Regions from separate parts of the Streptomyces sp. NBC_00654 genome, predicted to be linked through region 1. Evidence: predicted binding sites of a transcription regulator. Region 1 holds the regulator's gene; the other holds the start of a gene.
The links. The regulator HrcA, encoded in region 1, represses chaperone genes, less so after heat shock. The targets are predictions, from matches to a motif close to TTNGCACTCNGNNNNNCNGAGTGCNAA.
Positions count from the first base shown of each region.

Region 2: a site for HrcA is predicted at 1,772-1,798, ahead of groL (chaperonin GroEL). Genes of this name have one in related genera too.

Region 1 covers NZ_JAPEOB010000002.1:2,516,687-2,520,189, forward strand. Annotated here, with positions in the region: gene OHA98_RS31510 (nitronate monooxygenase) at 1-12, opposite strand, end outside; gene dnaJ (molecular chaperone DnaJ) at 144-1,283, opposite strand; gene hrcA (heat-inducible transcriptional repressor HrcA) at 1,284-2,300, opposite strand; gene OHA98_RS31525 (MBL fold metallo-hydrolase) at 2,465-3,196, shown strand; gene OHA98_RS31530 (DUF3097 domain-containing protein) at 3,238-3,503, shown strand, end outside.
Region 2 covers NZ_JAPEOB010000003.1:971,617-975,119, reverse strand. Annotated here, with positions in the region: gene thrC (threonine synthase) at 1-691, shown strand, start outside; gene OHA98_RS36795 (MoaD/ThiS family protein) at 721-996, shown strand; gene OHA98_RS36790 (cold-shock protein) at 1,410-1,616, shown strand; gene groL (chaperonin GroEL) at 1,962-3,503, shown strand, end outside.

The DNA.
Region 1 (3,503 bases):
CTCGGAGGACATGACCGCATCGTGCCATGTCCGGCGCACAGGGCCGAATCAGCCATGGGACAGCGTGACCGGTATACCGCTGTACGCCGCACCGCCCGCCGGTACAGGACCGGCGGGCGGTGCGGTGACAGGGCAAGACCGGCTCAGCGGCCGTTGAAGGCGTCCTTCAGCCGGGAGAACAGCCCTTGCTGACCTGGCTGAAACTGGCCGGTCGGCCGCTCCTCGCCGCGCAGCTTCGCCAGTTCGCGCAGCAGCCGCTCCTGCTCCGGGTCCAGCTTGGACGGGGTCAGCACCTCGACGTGCACGATCAGATCGCCACGACCGCCGCCGCGCAGATGCGTGATGCCGCGCCCGTGCAGCGGAACCGACTGGCCGGACTGGGTGCCCGGCCTGATGTCGATCTCCTCCAGGCCGTCGAGCGTCTCCAGCGGCACCTTGGTGCCGAGCGAGGCCGCCGTCATGGGGATGGTGACCGTGCAGTGCAGATCGTCGCCGCGCCGCTGGAACACCGCGTGCGACAGCTCGTGGATCTCGACGTACAGATCCCCGGCCGGGCCGCCGCCGGGGCCGACCTCGCCCTCGCCCGCGAGCTGGATACGGGTGCCGTTGTCCACGCCCGCGGGGATCTTCACCGTGAGCGTGCGCCGGGAGCGGATGCGGCCGTCACCGGCGCACTCCGGGCACGGCGTCGGCACGACCGTACCGAAGCCCTGGCACTGCGGGCAGGGCCGTGAGGTCATGACCTGGCCCAGGAAGGACCGGGTGACCTGGGACACCTCGCCGCGCCCTCGGCACATGTCACAGGTCTGCGCGGAGGTGCCGGGGGCCGCGCCCTCGCCGCTGCACGTCGTACAGACGACCGCCGTGTCGACCTGGATGTCCTTGGTGGTGCCGAAGGCCGCCTCGGAGAGGTCGATCTCCAGCCGGATCATCGCGTCCTGGCCGCGCCGGGTGCGCGAACGGGGGCCGCGCTGCGAGGCCGTGCCGAAGAACGCGTCCATGATGTCGGAGAAGTTGCCGAAGCCACCGGCTCCGAAACCGCCCGCGCCACCCGCGCCGCCGGAGGCGGACAGCGGGTCGCCGCCGAGGTCGTAGACCTGCTTCTTCTGCGGGTCCGACAACACCTCGTAGGCGGCGTTGATCTCCTTGAACCGCTCCTGGGTCTTCGGGTCCGGGTTGACATCCGGGTGCAGCTCGCGGGCGAGCCGCCGGAATGCCTTCTTGATCTCGTCCTGAGATGCGTCGCGGCGCACGCCGAGTACGGCGTAGTAGTCCGTGGCCACTTACGACTCCGCCAGGATCTGTCCGACGTAACGTGCCACTGCGCGTACCGCTCCCATCGTTCCGGGGTAGTCCATGCGGGTCGGTCCGACCACGCCGAGTTTGGCGACTGCCTCGTCGCCCGAACCGTAGCCGACCGCGACGACGGACGTGGAGTTGAGGCCCTCGTGGGCGTTCTCGTGCCCGATACGTACGGTCATGCCCGAGTCCGTTGCCTCACCGAGCAGCTTCAGCAGGACCACCTGTTCCTCCAGTGCTTCCAGCACCGGCCGGATCATCACAGGGAAGTCGTGCCCGAAGCGGGTGAGGTTGGAGGTGCCACCGATCATCAGCCGCTCCTCCGTCTCCTCGACCAGTGTTTCGAGAAGGACGGAGAGCACCGTGGAGACGGTGGCCCGGTCCTCACTGTCGAAGGATTCCGGCAGCTCCTGCACCAGCTGCGGGACGTCCGTGAAACGGCGTCCGACGACCCGGCTGTTGAGCCGGGCCCGCAGATCGGCGAGAGAGGTCTCGCCGAACGGCGCAGGGCAGTCGATCATACGCTGTTCGACCCGGCCGGTGTCGGTGATCAGCACCAGCATCAGCCGGGCGGGGGCCAGCGCGAGCAGCTCCACGTGCCGCACCGTCGAACGGGTCAGCGAGGGGTACTGCACCACGGCGACCTGCCGGGTCAGCTGCGCGAGCAGCCGTACGGTCCGGCCCACGACATCGTCGAGGTCGACCGCGCCGTCGAGGAAATTCTGGATGGCCCGGCGCTCCGGCGAGGAGAGCGGCTTGACGCCCGCGAGCCGGTCGACGAAGAGCCGGTAGCCCTTGTCCGTCGGGATGCGCCCCGCACTGGTGTGCGGCTGGGCGATGAAGCCCTCGTCCTCCAGCACCGCCATGTCGTTGCGGACGGTGGCCGGGGAGACCCCCAGCTTGTGCCGTTCCGTGAGCGCCTTGGAGCCGACGGGCTCCTCGGTGCCGACATAGTCCTGGACGATGGCGCGCAGCACTTCGAGTCTGCGTTCGCTGAGCATCGCGCACACCTCCAGCTGTCGTCTCCGGTGTCTGCCTGGCACTCTGTGCGTTCGAGTGCCAGCAATCCCCCCGGCCAGTGTACGGGGGCGGGGTGCCCCCCAGGCAAGGGCGACCGGCCACGCTACCCCGGGACCGCGCAGGTCGTTGCCGATAGCGTCGCCGTATGGACGTCTCTTGGGAAGAGTTCGGCTGGGAGCGGTTGGGCCACGGAGTGGGCCGGCGGCGGCTCCCGGGGTGGGATGCGACGGTCGCGCTGGTGGCCGGAGCGGACGGCGCGCTGCTCTACGACACCGGGTCGACGCTGCGCGAGGGGGTGGAGCTGCGGAACCAGGCGGAGGGGTTGCTCGGGCGGAGAGTGACACATGTCGCACTGAGCCACCCCCATTTCGATCATGTGCTGGGCACCGCGGTGTTCGCCGGGGCCGAGGTGTACGGATCGGCCGGCCTCGCCGCTCTCCTGGCGCGCGGGGCGGAGGAGCTGTGCGCCTCCGCCGTACGCCACGGAGTGCCCGAGGAGGAGGCCGCGCAGGCGGTGGACGTCCTGGTGGCCCCGCGCCACGAGGTGTGCGGGGAGTGGACGCTCGACCTCGGCGGCGGGCGGCAGGTCCTGCTGGCCGACGCCGGACCGGGACACACCGGCCACGATCTGGCGGCGCTGGTGCCGGGCGCGGGCGGGGAGCGGGCCGTGGTGCTCTGCGGTGATCTGGTCGAGGAGTCCGGCGAACCGCAGGCGGGCCGGGACGCGGTCACCTCCCGCTGGCCCGCCGCGCTGGACAGGCTGCTGGCGCTCGGCGGCGAGGACGCGCTGTACGTACCGGGGCACGGGGCGGTGGTGGACGCGGCGTTCGTACGGGCGCAGCGGGACCGGCTGGCGGAGCGCTTCGGCGTGTCGTGAGGGACCCCCGGGGCGGGCCCGGCCGGCCTTATCGTCGTGCCATGCGCAGCTACCAGCCGGACCTGACCCCGCCGTGGAAGAAGTCCGCCCCCGCCCCGGAGGTCCCCGCCGAGCCCGATCTGGTCGTGGAGGAGGTCTCCACCGGTTTCTGCGGTGCCGTGATCCGCTGCGAGAAGACGGCCCAGGGCCCCACGGTCACCCTGGAGGACCGCTTCGGCAAGCACCGGGTGTTCCCGATGGAGCCGCGCGGCTTCCTGCTGGAGGGCCGGGTGGTCACGCTCGTACGCCCGTCGGCGGCCGGTCCCGT
Region 2 (3,503 bases), on a different contig from region 1:
CAACCGCTTCTGCTCGGAGCTCATCGGCGACCCGCTCGGCGAGGGCTGGGGCTTCGTCAACGTCAACCTGCGGCCGTACTACGGCGAGGGTTCCAAGACGCTGGCGTACGAGATCTGCGAGCAGCTCGGCTGGCGGCTGCCCGACCAGATCGTCATCCCGATCGCGTCCGGCTCGCAGCTGACCAAGATCGACAAGGGCCTCCAGGAGCTGATCAAGCTCGGCCTGGTCGAGGACAAGCCGTACAAGATCTTCGGCGCCCAGGCCGAGGGCTGCTCCCCGGTCTCCACCGCCTTCAAGGCCGGCCACGACGTGGTGCGGCCCCAGAAGCCGAACACGATCGCCAAGTCCCTGGCGATCGGCAACCCGGCCGACGGCCCGTACGTCCTGGACATCGCCCGCCGTACCGGTGGCGCCGTCGAGGACGTCGACGACGAGCAGGTCGTCGACGCGATCAAGCTGCTGGCCCGTACCGAGGGCATCTTCGCCGAGACGGCGGGCGGGGTGACGGTCGGTGTGACGAAGAAGCTGATCGAGGCCGGGCTGCTCGACCCGACGCTGACCACCGTCGTCCTGAACACGGGCGACGGCCTCAAGACGCTGGACGCGGTGGCCGCGACCTCGCAGGCGACCGCGACCATCCGGCCGAGCCTGGACGCGTTCCGCGAAGCCGGCCTCGCCGCCGCCCTCTGACCACCCCGAGACCGAAGGAAGGCACCCCTATGAGCGTCAAGGTCCGTATCCCCACCATCCTCCGCACCTACACGGACGGCCAGGCCGAGGTCGCGGCGGAGGGCACGATCCTCTCCGAGGTCATCGAGTCCCTGGAGGCGAACCACCCGGGTATCGCCGCCCGTGTCCTGGACGACCAGGGCAAGCTGCGCCGCTTCGTGAACGTGTACGTCAACGACGACGACGTGCGCTTCGAGGGCGGCCTGGAGGCGGCCACCCCGGACGGCGCCGGCATCTCGATCATCCCGGCCGTCGCCGGAGGCTGACGACTTCGCCGTGTGACCCCTGTTGCCCCCTCCGCGAGAGAAGCGGAGGGGGCAATTCTGCATGGTTGAGCACGGTACAGTTGGGGAAGCCCCCTCCGCTGCCCGTGTCGCCCGCATATGAGAATGCGCCCGGCCACGATAAGAAGCAGCCAATATGGTTGAGCACCTTGCGTCATAAGTGCCCTTTGTCGGGCCCGACTTGCCCGGGAATCCCATGTATTCCTCATATTCGCGTGTTCAGTCATGCCCAGAATTCTCGTCCGATTGACCTGTTGCAGAGGGCAGTTGGACAGATACATTCGGCCGCGGTCGACGCGCTACGGCGCACACAACCTCTCCTGTCGGAGGGTGAGTTCTGACCCGGGCCCGCGAAGTGCGGTCCTGTGCAAGGGCCAGTAATAGGGGAGTTAGGCATGGCTCAGGGCACCGTCAAGTGGTTCAACGCGGAGAAGGGGTACGGCTTCATCGCGGTCGACGGTGGTGCGGATGTTTTCGTCCACTACAGCGCGATCCAGATGGACGGGTACCGCACCCTCGAAGAGGGTCAGCGAGTTGAATTCGAGATCTCGCAGGGCCAGAAGGGGCCGCAGGCGGACATGGTCAAGCTCGCCGTCGGCTGAGCTCGGCGCGGTCGGCCAACGACACCACTCATGCACTGAGGGCCTGTACCCCCTGGGGTACAGGCCCTCAGTGCGTCCGCGTCCCGCCCGGTGGTCCGGGGGGCGCGTGCGCCCCCGTTCCGGGCCTGCGGGGTGTCCACAAACCGTGGCACCTGCTTGCACTCGCAGGGGTCGAGTGCTAATCATTGGCGTTAGCACTCTCCAGGTGAGAGTGACAGAAACTTGGACCGGGCCGGTGAGGCCCGCAGGCGCGGTGGGGCAAGGAACCACCGGGCAGGCAGGCCGTCCGTCGCGGGCGCCACTCGGTCCGGAGAAATCCACCCCTGTCCGGGAGGACCACTTCACATGGCCAAGATCATCGCGTTCGACGAGGAGGCACGGCGCGGTCTCGAGCGCGGGATGAACCAGCTCGCCGACGCCGTCAAGGTCACCCTCGGCCCCAAGGGTCGTAACGTCGTCCTCGAGAAGAAGTGGGGCGCGCCCACGATCACCAACGATGGTGTTTCCATCGCCAAGGAGATCGAGCTCGAGGACCCGTACGAGAAGATCGGTGCGGAGCTGGTCAAGGAGGTCGCCAAGAAGACGGACGACGTCGCCGGCGACGGTACGACCACCGCCACCGTTCTCGCCCAGGCGCTCGTCCGCGAGGGCCTGCGCAACGTTGCCGCCGGTGCCAACCCGATGGCGCTCAAGCGGGGCATCGAGAAGGCCGTCGAGGCCGTCTCCGCCGCTCTGCTGGAGCAGGCCAAGGACGTGGAGACCAAGGAGCAGATCGCTTCGACCGCCTCCATCTCCGCCGCCGACACCGAGATCGGCGCCAAGATCGCCGAGGCGATGGACAAGGTCGGCAAGGAAGGCGTCATCACCGTCGAGGAGTCCCAGACCTTCGGGCTGGAGCTTGAGCTCACCGAGGGTATGCGCTTCGACAAGGGCTACATCTCGGCGTACTTCGCCACCGACATGGAGCGTATGGAGGCGTCGCTCGACGACCCGTACATCCTGATCGTCAACTCGAAGATCGCCAGCGTCAAGGACCTGATCCCGCTGCTGGAGAAGGTCATGCAGTCGGGCAAGCCCCTGCTGATCATCGCCGAGGACGTCGAGGGCGAGGCCCTGTCGACCCTGGTCGTCAACAAGATCAAGGGCACGTTCAAGTCCGTCGCCGTCAAGGCTCCGGGCTTCGGCGACCGCCGCAAGGCCATGCTCGCGGACATCGCCATCCTCACCGGTGGCACCGTGATCTCCGAGGAGGTCGGTCTCAAGCTGGAGAACGCCGGCCTGGACCTGCTCGGCCGCGCCCGCAAGGTCGTCATCACCAAGGACGAGACCACGATCGTCGACGGTGCCGGTGACAGCGACCAGGTTCAGGGTCGCGTCAACCAGATCCGTGCCGAGATCGAGAACTCCGACTCGGACTACGACCGCGAGAAGCTCCAGGAGCGCCTCGCGAAGCTGGCCGGCGGCGTGGCCGTCATCAAGGCCGGTGCCGCGACCGAGGTCGAGCTCAAGGAGCGCAAGCACCGCATCGAGGACGCGGTGCGCAACGCCAAGGCCGCCGTCGAGGAGGGCATCGTCGCCGGTGGTGGCGTGGCGCTGCTCCAGGCCTCGGCCGTCTTCGAGAAGCTCGACCTGACCGGTGACGAGGCCACGGGCGCCAACGCCGTGAAGCTCGCGCTGGAGGCCCCGCTCAAGCAGATCGCCGTCAACGGTGGTCTTGAGGGTGGCGTCGTCGTGGAGAAGGTCCGCAACCTGCCGATCGGTCACGGCCTCAACGCCGCGACCGGCGAGTACGTCGACATGATCGCCGAGGGCATTCTCGACCCGGCGAAGGTCACGCGCTCCGCTCTGCAGAACGCCGCGTCCATCGCCGCGCTCTTCCTCACCACC